2 linked regions of the Pontibacter liquoris genome follow. The protein of the gene in region 1 interacts with the protein of each later gene in a pairwise test. Links are inferred from orthologs where the notes say so. Each region holds a gene or a part of one and is shown in the gene's direction. Other genes may lie near its edges. The genes, in order: ligA and leuS.

Region 1 (7,735 bases):
CGGCAAGCGCCAGCGATACGCTCCGCGCCACACTCTGCTTTAACGAATGTTTTGATACCGGGGGCAAGGTATACAAGCTGGACCTGATCGTGAAAGATGACGGGTGCAGCCTGCCGAGGCAGGACACGGTGCAGCTGAATTTTGTCATCGATCCCTTGCCCGATGCCCCTCCTGCCGTTGCCCTTTCCACGCCGGCGCGAGTATTTGAGGTGCAGCAGGGCGACGTGCTTACTTTTGATGTTACCGGCTCCGACAGCGACGGGCAGGACGTAACGATTTCCGCCAAAGGCCTGAACTTTGACCTGTCATCCCAGGCTATTCAATTCGAAGGCAAGACCGGAACGGCAACGGTTACCTCGCCTTTTTCCTGGCAGATAGATTGCAACACCGTAAAGCAGGAAAACTACCAGGTAGAATTTACTGCCAGCTCGGTGGTTTGTGGCAAAACCATCGAGAAAAAGGAAGTAGTAGAAATCCGGCCAACCTATAAAAACAATATTCCCGTCATCAGCTCTGATCAAAAGGTGCTGGTCGTCACGTTAGTGCCTGGCCAAGTCTACCAGGCAAAGCTATTTGGCAAAGACGTGGACCTGGATGCGCTGGCCCTGTCGGCCGCGGGCCAAGGTTTTAACCTGGCCGACCTGGGTATGGACTTTACCAGCACTGGAGGCAAGGGCAGTGCCGAAGGCGTATTTAATTGGGTAGCTACGTGTAATGCCGCTACCGGAAACATCCTGCGGGTAGCTTTTAATTTACAGGAAGATGCCTGCATCCCTTCTCCGGAGCAGCAACTGGTGTTCGAATTTCATGTTGATGCCCCAAATGATGCGCCTGTGATCTCTACAGATAAACAGGTGCTATCCTTCGACCTGAAACTGAACGAGCCTTTTGAAGCCAAGATCTTCGGAGAAGATGTAAACATGGACATGCTGCAGCTGGCAGCGGAAGGCGATGGCTTTGACCTGTCGGCCTATGGCATGGCCTTTACAAGTACCAACGGAAAAGGTAAAGCCGATGGCACCTTTACCTGGACAGCCAATTGCCTGGCCGCCCAACAAGGTGTGCTGCGGGTAAACTTTAAATTGAAAGAGGATGCCTGCCGGCCTTTTCCGGACCAGGTACTGGTCATGGAGTTTCGGGTGAGCGTACCGCAGCTAACGGATTTTATCCCGCCTAATATTTTCACGCCGAACGACGATGGACTAAATGACCAATTTGAAATACCGGGACTTCCGTCAGAGTTCTGTTCGGCTGTGTTCACCAGCATCACTATCTTTAACCGGTGGGGCAAAGAAGTATACCGCGACACGCACAGCAGCTTCAAATGGGATGGCAAAAACGTAAACGACGGAGTATACTTCTATGTAATAGACTACGGTACCAGCAAGTATAGAGGTAGTGTCACGCTGGTGCGTTAGCGGCCCAGGTAAAAGATCGCGGCTTCCTGCTACTGTATTTCGCTTCCCTTTTACTGACCGATTCTACGAGAGTTTTCCTTACTTCAGCATAGCACAGGTTTATACTTTACCTAATCAGAAATTCTAAAGCATGTGCACAGAAAGTATAGCCAGCAAGATAGAGCTTAACCTGGTATACTTATTTACAGATTAGTCAAAGGACAGACGCCAATCAAATGGTTTCAAAGCACGCAGATGCGCCGAGTATCTGTTTAAAAGCTCAGCCTAGCAACTTATCTGATCAGGCCATGAAAAGGAACACCAGGTAAAGGCCCAGCCATAAGAAATCCATAAAATGCCAGTAGCCACACAGCATGGTAAGCTGCAGGTGGCGGTAAGGGTCGCGGATAAAGATCAGGCTCCGAACCCCGTCAGTTGCGACATGGGCTGTTTTAAAGAAAAGAAAGGAAAGGAAGATGATGCCGCCCAGTAAATGCAGCACGTGGAGTGCCGAGATCAGGTAAAGATAGGTGCCCGAGGCTTTCCCGGTAAAGTAGACCCCACTTCTGACCATTTCATTCCAGCCAATAAACTGCGCGCCTACAAATAACAGCCCCAGCACTAAGGTCAGGCCCAGGTAGCGCGTCATTTTGTGTAGTTTGTCTTTTTTATAAAAACGGGGCACCCGGCTGATGGCATAACTGCTGAAAAGCAACAGCACCGTACTGACGCTGAAAAATTTAGGCAATTCGAAGGAGGTTTGCGGAAACCCGCCGGTACGCGCAAAAGCTACGACCAGTATAAAAAACAAGACTCCGATGCCGATCATACTCAGGTAGAGCAGCATACGGATAGGGTGCATCTTCTCTATTTTACTGAACGCAGAGAGTTGCCTGGCGTAAATTTTATTTTTCTTATCTGGATCCATTCCCAACCTTTTGAAAGGCGATTTACAAGCCTACTAAGTCATTTACCGGTAAGTAGCACTATCACTATCTTTTATACTACCTATATACCCTGCAAGCGGAAGGATAGTTTTGCAATTAGGGTATTATATTTCATGGTGCAGCCCCTGCTTCTTCCTTAACAGGCTTTCGCCTGAAAAGTTGTGTTAAAGGCGTTAAAGCTATCATTTCCGCGCATATAATAGGGTAAGCAGCACTTACCTTTCTACGGGCATTTGCGTTTATAACAATAAGCTTAATCCGCGCTAAAATGGCAAAATTTTTATCTTATGCCTCCTATGTTCTGACTGTCCTATTTTGCCTGACGGGGCAGCAGGTAGCAGCCCAAACCGAGAACACCTATACCAGTGGCAACACGATCTTTTTAACGATCGAAGGGACCAAGCGGCTTTTCGACTTTAGCTCCAATAAGTTGCTCGTTAACTATAACAAGGAAACCCAGAAGCTGGAGTGCGTACTGGATGTCAGCAGTCTGCTACCGCTTACCGATAATGTGCCGCCCGAAATGGCCTACGAGATACTTTATGGCGCAAAGTTCCCGAACCTTTACTTCGAAATCGACCTGCCAGCAGCACAAGTGAAGAGCCAGGATACTTTTCTAAAAGCTATTCCGCGCGTTTCCAATATTAACCTGCAGGGCGTTTTAAGTGAAACCGTTATACCCCTTGTTATAGCACCGGATCAACAGGCCTTGGTCTTCAGCACCAACTTTGACCTGCTGCTTCAAAACTTCCAGGTGAACCTGCCTGTCAAGTATGTTCCGCTGCTTACAGGCCGCCTGCTCTTCACGATCCGCAATGCCCGCTGGACAGATCTGACCGTCCGGTAAGGCTGCTTCTGGTTGTAAGCTTTTAAACGCGGGTAAAGGGTAGGTTATTTTACAAATGCTATCCCAGGAGCAGGCAGATCCATGTCAGCAATTAATCTACCCTTTGATAAAACCGCTCCCTTAAGCCAGCACGAATTCCGCACCCGATCACCAACTTTACCTCTTTTGCACAAGAAGTAAATGCTGTAATCAACAAAGTAGAGCTACGAAGTATAGACCAAACCAATTTAAAGTTATACAACAAGTATAATAAGCCAACTTATTTGTTTTCAATCAACTATTAAGTATAAAATAACATTGGATCAGCTTGATTCCCGTATGGGCAGCAACTATCCTTTTTTAGCTATAGATGACAGTATGGAAATCCCAGATCAGGAGCAATAAAGTAACTACCAAAAGCTTCATTCAGCTAACCAAAGCAATGTTTTACACAAAATTTACACAGCTAACCCATAATACAACTTTTGGAACATTATAGATATTATATTTTATTGATATTCATACTATTGACATACTTATTAATAAGCTATACTTTATATTAGATAAAAGCTTGAATTCAGAATTAACTATACCTCCTAACTAGTTACTGCCTACCAGTTGATAGAGCGTAGCATGCCAGCAGGAATAAACACCTCATCTATCCTTAGGGAAAGCCCCTGTGAAGCGTGTTAGCCTGGGGAGGCAAAAGCTATCTGAACCTTCCCTATGTTTCCTTAGCCATACGCCTGCTATACCTTCTATCCCTTGGGTAGCCTTATGTAGCAAATCATCTGCTTGCCGCAACTCCGGCTTTATACCAAGCATTCGTAGCAGGCCTACACTTCTTGCCGAACACTTTATCCAGCCTGATGTCTATACTTGCTATGTATACCTGGTGTTTTTACTTGCTATGCACGCCGGCTATCTATACTTGCGCTGCATACAGGGAGCCATACTCAACCTTGAACTTTACCTTATCTAATCTTATACTTATACTTAATCAACAGCATCCTTAAATTCTGATTCTGAATCATTTGTTTGCTCAAACAAGCCGTCCTTAATTATTGATCAAAACACTTTATTGCAAGGGCGAGCGCACAAGGATATGCTGTTCAAGAACCATTTGCGCTTTTTCCTTTTTAAGCCTACTTCTTGCCCACCCCGCTACAGCCGGCTGTTTCTATGCCATTAAATTTCGTAACTATACGGTCCGTTTCTTATTTTTACGAAGTATAAAACAGACCTACAATGGCATTACAGAAAGACCCGGCACTGGAACTGCAGGAACTGACAGATCGAATAAATTACCTCAACTACCAATATTACCAGAACAGTGTTTCCGAAGTATCGGACTATGAATTTGACCAGCTGCTGAAACGGCTGCAGGAACTGGAAGAACAGTTTCCGGCCCTGCGGCAGCCCAATTCACCTACCTTGCGCGTGGGCGGCACCATTACTAAGAACTTCGAGACCGTTTTCCACAAATACCCCATGCTCTCGCTGAGCAACACTTACTCGGAGGAGGAACTGCGCGAGTTCGATAACCGGGTACGCAAGGCCATTGGCAGCGACGTGGAGTATGTCTGCGAGCAGAAGTTTGACGGTGTGGCCATCAGCCTGACCTACGAAAACGGGCAGTTTGTGCAGGGCGCGACCCGGGGCGATGGCACCCGCGGCGATAATATCACAGCCAATGTGCGCACCATCCGGGATGTACCTTTGCAGGTGCACGGAGAAGGTTTTCCGGAGTTGTTTGAAGTGCGTGGCGAAGTGTTTATGCCCTTGCCTGTTTTCCAGCAGCTGAATGCGGAACGTGAGGAAACCGGCGAGCAGCTGCTGGCCAATCCACGCAATGCCACCTCGGGTACCCTCAAGCAACAGGATTCGGCCGTTGTTGCCAGCCGCAAGCTGGGTTGCTTCTGTTATAGTTTCCATACATTCCAACCCCTGTTCGACTCTCATTCCGAAAGTCTGCAGGCTATCCACAAGTGGGGTTTCCAGGTATCGGATACCTGGCGCAAGTGCAGCTCTATAGAAGAGGTGCTGGCTTACGTGAACGAATGGGAAGTGCGCCGCACAGAACTGCCCATCGCTACTGATGGCGTAGTGGTGAAGGTAAACAGCTATGCGCTGCAACAGGAACTGGGGTTTACTTCTAAAAGTCCCCGCTGGGCCATTGCCTACAAGTATGCCGCAATGAGTGCCGCCACCCGGCTGCAGGGCATCCAGTACCAGGTGGGCCGCACAGGAGCTGTCACGCCGGTAGCGCTGCTGGAGCCTGTCCTGCTGGCCGGCACCGTGGTAAAGCGCGCCTCGGTGCATAATGCCAACGAAATCCAGCGCCTGGACCTGCGCCTGGGCGATATGGTGTTTGTGGAAAAAGGCGGCGAGATCATCCCCAAGATCACCGGTGTAGACCTGGCCCAACGCCCTGCAGACAGTCAACCCATCTTATATCCGACCAACTGCCCCGCCTGCGGCACGCCGCTGGTGCGCTCCGAGGGTGAAGCCAACTTTTACTGCCCGAATGATACAGGTTGCGAACCGCAGATACTTGCAAAATTCGAGCATTTTATCTCGCGCAAAGCGATGAACATCACCGACCTGGGTCCTGAAACCATTGCCCAACTTTATAGAACAGGCCTGGCCCGCAATGTCGCCGACTTGTATGATCTAACATTTGAACAATTGTGCGTGCTGGAGCGCATGGGCGAAAAATCAGCCAACAACATTCTGGCCAGCCTGGAACGGTCTAAAGCCACGCCGTATGACCGCGTTTTATTTGCGCTGGGCATCCGGTTTGTAGGCAGCACCGTAGCGCGCAAGCTAGCCGAGCAACTACCTGACCTGGAAGCACTGCGGGGCGCAACATACGAGGAACTGCTTGCCATCAACGAGATCGGTGAACGCATTGCCAACTCCATCATCACTTATTTCCAGGACCAGGACAATGTGCAGCTGGTAGAGCGGCTGAAGCAGGCCGGCTTAACGTTTAAGTCTTCGTTTAAATCCCCTGAAATGGAAAGCGACCGGCTGGAGGATAAAACATTTGTGATCTCAGGCGTTTTCCAGAGTATGAGCCGCGAAGAATTGCAACAGCTCATCCTTAGCCACGGCGGCAAGGTGGTCAGCTCCATCTCCGCTAAACTAAACTACCTGGTAGCCGGCGATAAAATGGGCCCCGCCAAGCGTGAGAAAGCCACCAAGCTGGGCGTGCCGATTCTCTCGGAAGACGAGTTTTTAGAAATGATAAAGTAACTGGGGCTTCTGGCTATTCGCAGACAGGAGGTATTAAGCTTATGTTGAAGTGCTGGCTGGTTGGGCAACACTGCTAACAAAAAAGATGGGGCCAACTGCAATTGGCCCCATCTAAAACAACTAAACTAAACTTGTATCTACAGGCTGTTCTCAACCCCCATGCATCACCTCTTTTTCGCTTCTGAGCGTTCAGGTTGATGGCGCTACCGCTTTCTTCAACAGCCCTATGGACTTTTACGAAAGCGCTAATACTTTGGCTTTTATCTGGCGGTAAAAAACTTCCTGGAGGTCATAAGCGCGCTTTTCAGCACAACCCTTTACCAAAAGAGGAAAATCTAGGGCGCAAAGCAAAACGGAATAGACCAATGCCGTTAAATACTAGCTAAACAGGTTTTTAGATAGCTATACCTGTTTTATCTGGTTAACGGCAGCCTTCATCGCCACAAATGGTGCGTTGGTAGAGACGCATTCGGGGAAGCACTGCAATGTCAGGCACTTTGCTTATCTTTAAGAGTAAACTATATACCGCTCTCCGGCACCCGGCACGCAGCAGCCATACTTTAAATCAACATGAATATTGCTTTGCAGCAGGTAACCATGAAAAAACGCTATCAGATAGCCTTGCACGTAGTGGCATGGTTGCTTTTTGGCGCCTGGGTATTTTACTTTTTGCAGGCAAACCGCACCTTGTCGGTGGCCAAGGTGCTGGATGTGGCCGTGGGGCTGGCTTTTCAGCTGGTTATCTTTTACTTTAACTGGTATGTGCTCATCCCACGTTTTCTGGCGCGCAACCACCTGTTGCTCTACATTGCCTCGGTGCTCACTACCCTACTCGTTTTTGCGCTGGTGCGCGCGCCGCTCGACTACTTCGTTTTCCGGGAGTTTAATCCCAATATGAAGGCCCTCTATACCACCGAAAGGCTGCTACAGTATGCCCTGGGAGGTCTGGTGACGGTTTTTATCAGCTCGGCCCTGAAAGTAACCGGCAACTACATCCGTAACGAGCGCCGCAACAAGGAACTGGAAACGCAGAAGCTCACCGCCGAGCTGGCCTACCTCAAATCGCAGGTAAACCCGCACTTCCTGTTCAACACCCTGAATAACATCTACTCGCTGGCTTATAAGCAGCACCCCGAAACGCCGGATGCGATCATGAAACTCTCGCTGCTGATGCGCTACATGCTCTATGAAAGCAACGACACGCTGGTGAGCCTTGAAAAAGAGGTCGATCATATCAACAACTTTATTGATCTGCAGAAGCTGCGCCTGCGCGAGCAGACAAGTATAAAACTGCATGTGGAAGGCGA
Region 2 (8,023 bases), 460 kb from region 1 along the record:
TATGGCAGTTTTGAAACTGTACCACCAAAAGCTACAACACAATTACCACTTCATCGACAATGCCTTTCAAAAGCATGATATCAGTTGGGGCGTGGTTTCCAAACTCCTGTGCGGCAACGAACTGTTCTTAAAAGAGCTGCTGGCCCTTGGTGTAAAAGAGATCCATGACTCGCGGGTAACCAACCTGAAAGCCATCAAACGCATGGCCCCTGACGTGCAAACTGTTTATATCAAGCCGGCGCCAAAGCAAAGTATACCCGATATTGTACGGTATGCCGATGTAAGTTTTCAAACCGAACTGGACAGCATCCGCCTGATGTCAGAAGAGGCCGTGCGACAGCAGAAGCTTCACAAGATCATTATCATGATCGAAATGGGCGATCTGCGCGAAGGGGTGATGGGCGATGAACTGGTTGGCTTTTATGAGCAGGTATTTCAATTGCCCAATATCGCCGTCATTGGCCTTGGCGCTAATTTTAACTGCCTGCATGGCGTGATGCCAACCCAGGACAAGCTCATCCAGCTAAGCCTTTATGCGCAGATCATCGAGGCCAAATTTGATAAAAAAATTCCATGGGTATCCGGCGGCACATCCGTTACGCTTCCCCTGCTGTTCACGCATCAGTTACCAAAAGGGATCAACCATTTCCGGATTGGCGAAGCGTTGTTTTTCGGCCTGAACCTGTTTACCGGACAAACCTTTGAAGGCATGTATGATGACGTATTTGAACTGGAAACTGAGATCATCGAACTCACCGAAAAGCCGATGATGCCAAGCGGTGTGCTGGCCGAGAACCCCAGCGGAGAAAGCTTTCAGATCGATGCCAGTCTCTATGGCAAATCCTCTCATCGGGCGATACTGGATGTGGGCCTACTCGATATCAATCCGAAATTCCTGTTGCCCTGCGATGAAAACCTGAGCGTGATCGGGGCCAGCTCGGATATGCTGGTGGTGGAGCTCGGCGCTAACGCTAACAACTACAAGGTGGGCGATGTACTGCACTTTAATCTGCGCTATATGGGCGCGCTTAGTATTCTGAATTCCCGCTATATAAGCAAGGAAGTCGTTACCTGAATGGACATCCATGGAAGGTGCTTATTACCATTCCGGCTGATATTTGCTATATTTGTAGCCGGTTCCTGAGCCGTTCAGGCGCCACATACATCAGAAACATGCACTACCACGACTACCAGGATCTTATCTCTAACAACCTGCTTTGGGTAAAGGAAAAGCTGGCGGAAGACGAATCGTACTTCGATAAACTATCACAAGGACAGAAACCGCCTTTCCTTTTTATTGGCTGCTCTGATAGCCGTATGCCGCTCAATGGCTTTACCAAAACAGGTCCGGGCGAGCTTTTCATCCACCGCAACGTTGCCAACCAGGTTTCGCTCACCGATATGAACCTGCTGGCCGTGCTGGAGTATGCCGTAGAGGTGTTGCAGGTAAAGCACATTGTGGTTTGCGGCCACCACCGCTGCGGCGGTGTAGAGGCTGCCTACAAAGGCAATGCCACCGGAGCTGTGGGCAACTGGGTAAACCCCATACGGGAATTATACCTGAAAAACCGGCAGGAACTGGACGCTATTCCAACGGAGCAGGAACGCCTTAACCGTCTTTCGGAATATAATGTGATCGCGCAAGTAGCCAATATCTGCAAAACTTCTGCCTTAAACCGGGCCATGCAAAGCGGTAGTTTTCCGCAGGTGCACGGCTGGGTGCTGGAGATCACAACCGGCCGAATCAAAGATTTGCCGCTGCCGCTGGAAGAATGGCGGGAATTGGGGATTGTTCCGTAAGGAGTAGTTTTTAGGGTACCTATTCGGCTATACATTTACCATCATTGACACTTTAGTTTATACTAGCGGTTATACTTGTTTGCGTGAGTTTGATGCGGTGGTTTATACTTGCGGCTATACTTGGCAGCGGCTGTATTGCTCAATTTTAGACTTAGACTATCTTGGCAGCTTGCTGTATTGCTCAGTTTTATAGTTAGGTTATACTTGGTAGCAAGCTGAATTCCTCAGTTTTATACTTGTCCTGTTTGATTTCCTACTTTGGAGCGCTCCAAGCCCGCAGGGGCTCGTCCTTGCGTTTCGCGCTCCTTTCGTTTCCTGCCCTCGTACCTCGGGCTGCCTCGCTGAAGCTCGTCACCGGAAACTCTCGAGGCGCTCAACCCAAGGACTGGGATCAGTTTCAATAGCTTAGGTTTATACTTGGGCTTAAGTATAGGAAGGGAAAGAATTAAAGCTTTTACAATGCAACTTAGACCAAGTCCCCCTTTGAAGGGGGATGACTTGCTTGACCTGAGAAGCTGCTTATACTTTAGATCAAGTATAAGTATAAACCTCCTCTCCTTAACTTTTCCCTTTTGTCATCCTGAAAGGATCTTGGTGGCAAGCTAATGAAGCCAAACTATAGTACTTAAACCTAAGCTAAAGTAATAGCAAACTCCCCTCCTTAGTCAAGGAGGGGCCAGGGGTGATTGGTTCCAGTCCTACACCGCTTATACTTCACATTGAACCAACAGCCTTATGCCCTCCCCTCGTGTTAGGGTTAGGGTAAATCTCCCCAAACCCTTCAATGCACACAGGCAAGAAACCTTTCCGGTACCCTCTTGCTATCGCTCAAAACCAATTTATACACGGTGCTGCGCCACATTTTGACCTACATTAGTTATATTAGCAGCTTGACTACGAACAAGCGAATAGAACTATAACCGATGTCAGAGTATAATTTTAATCAGATAGAGAAAAAGTGGCAGCGTTACTGGGAAGAGAACCAGACATTTAAAGCCCGCGCCAACGACAACAAGCCCAAATACTATGCCCTGGATATGTTCCCCTACCCGTCCGGCGCCGGCCTGCACGTAGGGCATCCGCTGGGCTATATTGCCTCTGACATTGTGAGCCGCTACAAGCGCACCAAAGGATATAACGTGCTCCACCCAATGGGCTTTGATGCCTTTGGACTGCCTGCCGAGCAATATGCCATACAGACCGGGCAGCACCCGGCTATCACCACCGAACAGAACATCCAGCGCTATGTGGAGCAGCTGAAAAACATCGGCTTCTCTTACGATTGGGAGCGCGAAGTGCGCACCTCCGACCCAAGCTATTACAAATGGACGCAGTGGATTTTTATGCAGCTGTTCAACTGCTACTATAACTATACCTCCGATAAGGCTGAACCTGTTGCTGCGCTTATAAAGGAGTTTGAACAAAACGGCAACCGCAATGTAAAGGCTGCCTGCGACGACGATACGCCTGCGTTCTCGGCTGCGGAATGGCAGGCCAAAAGCGAGCTTCAAAAATCGGAGCTGCTGCTCAAGTATAGGCTCACCTATGTAGCGGAGGCGGTGGTGAACTGGTGCCCGGCTCTTGGCACCGTGCTGGCAAATGATGAGGTGAAAGACGGCCTTTCGGAGCGAGGAGGCTACCCGGTGGAACGCAAGCGCATGCGCCAGTGGATGATGCGCATCACAGCTTATGCCGAGCGCCTGCTGCAGGGGCTAGAAGACATCGACTGGCCCGAGCCGGTGAAAGAAATGCAACGCAATTGGATCGGCAAATCGGTGGGCGCCGAACTGGAATTCGCCGTGGAAGGTTCTCAGCAGAAGATAGAGGTATTCACTACCCGCATCGATACCATTTTTGGGGTTTCGTTTGTAGTGCTGGCGCCGGAACATGAGCTGGTGAAGCAGATCACTACCGATGCACAGCGCCAGCAGGTGGAGGAGTATGTGACTGTTGCCAAAAACCGTTCGGAGCGCGAGCGCATGACGGACGTGAAAACTGTGAGTGGCGTGTTTACCGGCGCGTATGCCATTAACCCGATCTCGGGCGATAAAGTACAGATCTGGATTGCCGATTACGTATTGGCAGGATATGGCACAGGAGCCGTAATGGCGGTGCCAGGCCACGATACGCGCGATTATGCTTTTGCCAAATATTTTAATCTGCCTATACCACAGGTAGTGGAAGGCGGCAATCTAGCCGAAGAAGCCCATGCTGCCAAAGAAGGAATTATCATTAATTCCGGTTTCCTGAATGGTCTGGAAGTGAAAACTGCCATTAAGGCGGGCATCGCTAGAGCAGAAGAGCTAGGTGTCGGGCGTGGAAAGGTGAACTACCGCATGCGCGATGCCGTGTTCAGCCGCCAGCGCTATTGGGGCGAGCCGGTGCCTGTATACTTCAAAGACGGCATTCCGCACTTGATCAAAGAGAGCGAGTTGCCGCTGGAATTGCCTAAAATCGATGCATACCTGCCCACCGAAACAGGCGAACCGCCACTGGGCCGTGCCGTGGATTGGAAGTATGACAACCAATATGAGTATGAACTGAGCACCATGCCGGGTTGGGCAGGCTCCAGCTGGTATTGGTACCGGTATATGGACCCCAGAAATGATGCGGCGTTTGCAGACCCGGAAGCGGTGAACTACTGGCGTAACGTGGATCTGTACATTGGCGGATCGGAGCACGCGACCGGCCACCTGCTTTACTCCCGTTTCTGGAACAAGTTTATGTATGATCTGGGCCTTGTGCCGGAGCAGGAGCCTTTCAAAAAGCTCATCAACCAAGGCATGATCCAGGGGCGATCTAACTTTGTGTTCCGCGTAAAAGATAGCAACACGTATGTGTCTTTTGGGCTGAAAGACAAGTATGATACCACCGCCCTGCATGTAGACGTGAACATCGTGGAGAATGATGTGCTTGACATTGATGCCTTTAAGAACTGGCGCCCTGAAAATGCCGATGCGGAGTTTGTGCTGGAAGATGGCAAGTATAACGTAGGCATGGAGATCGAGAAGATGTCCAAGTCGAAGTATAACGTGGTGAACCCGGATGACCTGGTTGAGCGCATGGGCGCCGACACGCTACGCATGTATGAAATGTTTTTGGGGCCGCTGGAGCAGTTTAAGCCCTGGAATACCAACGGCATGGACGGCGTGCACAAGTTTCTGCGCAAGTACTGGCGCCTCTTCCACGATAACGACGGAAACTTTACGGTTTCGGAGGAAGCCCCGACAGCGGCAGAACTCAAGTCGCTGCACAAGACCATCAAAAAGGTGGAAGAAGACATCGAGCGATTCTCTTTTAATACGTCGGTTTCTTCGTTCATGATCTGCGTGAACGAGCTCACGCAACTTAAAACAAACAAGCGCGCCATCCTGGAGCCGTTAACGATCATTCTGTCGCCGTATGCCCCGCATATTACCGAGGAAGTATGGCAGCAATTGGGTCATGCTCAAAGTATAAGCGAAGCTATATTCCCGGCCTGGAAAGAAGAATACCTGACGGAAAATACGTTTGAATACCCGGTTTCGGTTAATGGCAAGGTGCGGGCTAAATTAACGTTTGCTGTAGATGCGCCTCGTGAGGAAATGGAAAAAATGGTGCTGACCGATGAGCAGGTAACCAGGTTCTTGGATGGTAAATCACCCAAGAAAATAATTATCGTGCCCAACAAAATTATCAATGTAGTAGTATAAGGTAGTTCCATTTACCAACTAACTTCTTACCTGAAAGCCGCCTGAACCTAGTATCGGGCGGCTTTCAGCTTTATATACCAAAGCAAAAGGGCTTAAAAGCAACAAGGCAGGAAACTACAATTTCCTGCCTTGTTGTATAGGGTACGGGGTAGAATTAGGACTGCGCCTGCTCCAGAGAAGTAGAAGGTTCGCCATTTGATTGAATAGACTGGCGGGCTTTATCGAGTAAGCTAGTAAGCTGCCGGGCCTCTTCTTCTGTTAAGGCTTGCATCAGGGCGTCCATCTTGCTGATCTCTTTCCCTATGCTGTTAAATTTACGCAGCCCTTCTTCCGAGATCAGGATATTGACCAGGCGCTTGTCTGTGGCATTCTGCTTTACATCAACCAACCCTTTCGCACTTAGGCGGCTTACCAGGCGCGAGGCATCCGACATTTTGTCCAGCATTTTCTCGCGTAAATAAGAGGTCGAAACCGGCGTGGGATACTGATCGTGCAGGATGCGCAGGGCGTTGTATTGCTGCGAGGTGAGACCATGTTGTTTAAAGAAATTTTCATGTCCGTTATTCAGCAACCCGTATGTATACAGAATAGCGAGACCTGCTTTTTGCCATTCATTCCGGAATGAATTGAAACCGATTTCTTTTTCTAGCGTCATAATAGCTTAAGGTGAGTTTATCCAATGTTAAGCATAATTTCTGATATGTCATCGTTGTAACACCAGCAATTTTAAGGCTTCAGGGCAATATTTTTTAACAAACCAAAACACCCGGAAATAAGGCCGCCGCTCCTGCTAATGTTAGCGGAAGCGGCGGTAAGATTTTCTTCCTGTGCCTGGCGCACATGTTAAGGCAAGGCCAGGGTATCTTGCTGTGCCTTCGTGAGCTTGGCCACGACAAAAGCATATGAATCGTCGATCCATTGCTGCAACAAAGTATCCGGCAAACCCGCTTCGGGCAACACGGTATTCCAGTGCACCTTGCTCATGTGGTAGCCAGGCTGCACCTGCGGGTATTGCTCACGCAGTTCTATGGCCCGCTCCGGATCGCACTTCAGGGCAATGCCTTGTGCATAGGCTGAGAGGCTGCAAAGCGCATACATTTTACCGCATACTTTAAACACCAGCGTGTCGGCATCAAAGGGCAGCTCTTCGGTAGTACCCGGTTTGGCCATACAATATTCACGGAAATGCTCGATGTGCATCTCTTAAATATGTTTAATGATAAAGTATATAACGCCGGCCAGGAACATCAACATGGATATTTTGTTGATCTTGTGCATGGTGCGCAAGTTAAAATTCGTTCGGCGGTTCGGGTCGTTTTTACGGAAGAAGTAAGTAGCTACTTCTGAAAAATCAAATAATCCCTTCATATCACGTTCGTTTAAATCAGTTTGCTCCAAGCAGAGCAAGGGTGTTTTTAAATTAACTGCACTGCCTGTATAGATAACAGTATAAGGTAATAAAAGATTTAATAAGTATACGTTCTGATAGAAGCTTTTAACAGGTATTTCCTTCTCAAAAGCTTCCTCATACTTGCGTTACTTTTTATCCTTCTACCTCCATGGGTTCGATCCAGCGGGCATCTTCCCGGATCAGTTCGATCAGTTCGTCTACGGCGCGATCAGCCGGTACGGATTTTTTGATCACAGTTTGGCCGCGGTAAAGGGCTATTTTATTTACGCCGACGCCCACATAGCCATAGTCTGCATCAGCCATTTCACCGGGGCCATTCACTATGCACCCCATAATGCCGATCTTCACGCCTTTCAGATGGTCGGTACGCTTGCGGATCATGGCCGTTGTTTCCTGCAGATCGAATAAGGTACGGCCACAGCTCGGGCAGCTGATATATTCGGTCTTGCTCATGCGCGTACGGGCTGCCTGCAGAATGCCGAAGCTCAGGCTGTTAAAGGCGCCGATTGTTTGCAACCAGGCAGCTTTCTCCTGTTCCGGCAAGTATTCCGTTCCGAGCATCACGCCATCTCCGAGCCCGTCGATCAGCAGCCCACCCATATCGGTAGCGGCATAGAGCTGAACTTCGTCGGAGGTGAGGGCACCGTATGCGCGCTGAATGATGCAGGGGTTCTGCACGCCTGCCTCCATTATGGCAAAGAAGCAACGGCGCAGCTCCGGCATAGCGTGGGCATTCTGCGTGTGCAACACCAGTACGGCTGTGGCGTCCTGCTTCAGGCGGTTCAGTAGTGCTGCATCCAGGTCAGAAAGCGTGATAAGTATAAAGTTCAGGTTAGGGTGGCGCTCCGGCGCAGTCAGATACTCTTCAGCTGTGAGGAGCGGGTGCCGGTCTTCGCGCTGTTCGGCTTCTTGCCAGGTGACATAGTTTACGATCTCCTTTAAGCCGTTGGGTAGCATAAAGCCGATCGGTGTATCGCCGGTAAAAATGTAATCCGCTCCCTGGTCGTTCATGTTAAACTTATCGAGCAGCATGGAGTATAAATGGCCTACGCATTTCAGGTCGGCATACCGGATCGCTTCCAGGCGGCTCAGGTCGGCTATGACGCGGGGCACATTCTGG

What was found.
Region 2: the proteins of ligA (region 1) and leuS interact in binary tests that used the Escherichia coli proteins (3 or more experiments, as listed by UniProt). The link is inferred for Pontibacter liquoris from one-to-one orthologs.

Annotation. Positions count from the first base shown.
Region 1 is NZ_JALEBG010000001.1:2,507,706-2,515,440, forward strand. What follows is about bases 3,924-6,923. They hold ligA (NAD-dependent DNA ligase LigA), read left to right. Parts: upstream 3,924-4,418; coding sequence 4,419-6,428; downstream 6,429-6,923. In the rest of the region: LWL52_RS10375 (T9SS type B sorting domain-containing protein), read left to right, coding at 1-1,418; LWL52_RS10380 (cytochrome c oxidase subunit 3), read right to left, coding at 1,699-2,325; LWL52_RS10385 (hypothetical protein), read left to right, coding at 2,613-3,191; LWL52_RS10395 (sensor histidine kinase), read left to right, coding at 6,999-7,735. UniProt on the Escherichia coli protein: DNA ligase that catalyzes the formation of phosphodiester linkages between 5'-phosphoryl and 3'-hydroxyl groups in double-stranded DNA using NAD as a coenzyme and as the energy source for the reaction.
Region 2 is NZ_JALEBG010000001.1:2,044,359-2,052,381, reverse strand. Bases 2,405-5,692 are described here. They hold leuS (leucine--tRNA ligase), read left to right. Parts: upstream 2,405-2,723; coding sequence 2,724-5,492; downstream 5,493-5,692. Other genes in these bases: LWL52_RS08430 (MarR family winged helix-turn-helix transcriptional regulator), read right to left, coding at 5,647-5,692. Outside these bases: LWL52_RS08445 (alanine racemase), read left to right, coding at 2-1,075; LWL52_RS08440 (carbonic anhydrase), read left to right, coding at 1,174-1,800; more of LWL52_RS08430, read right to left, coding at 5,693-6,147; LWL52_RS08425 (MmcQ/YjbR family DNA-binding protein), read right to left, coding at 6,336-6,692; LWL52_RS08420 (DUF6728 family protein), read right to left, coding at 6,696-6,860; ispG ((E)-4-hydroxy-3-methylbut-2-enyl-diphosphate synthase), read right to left, coding at 7,036-8,023.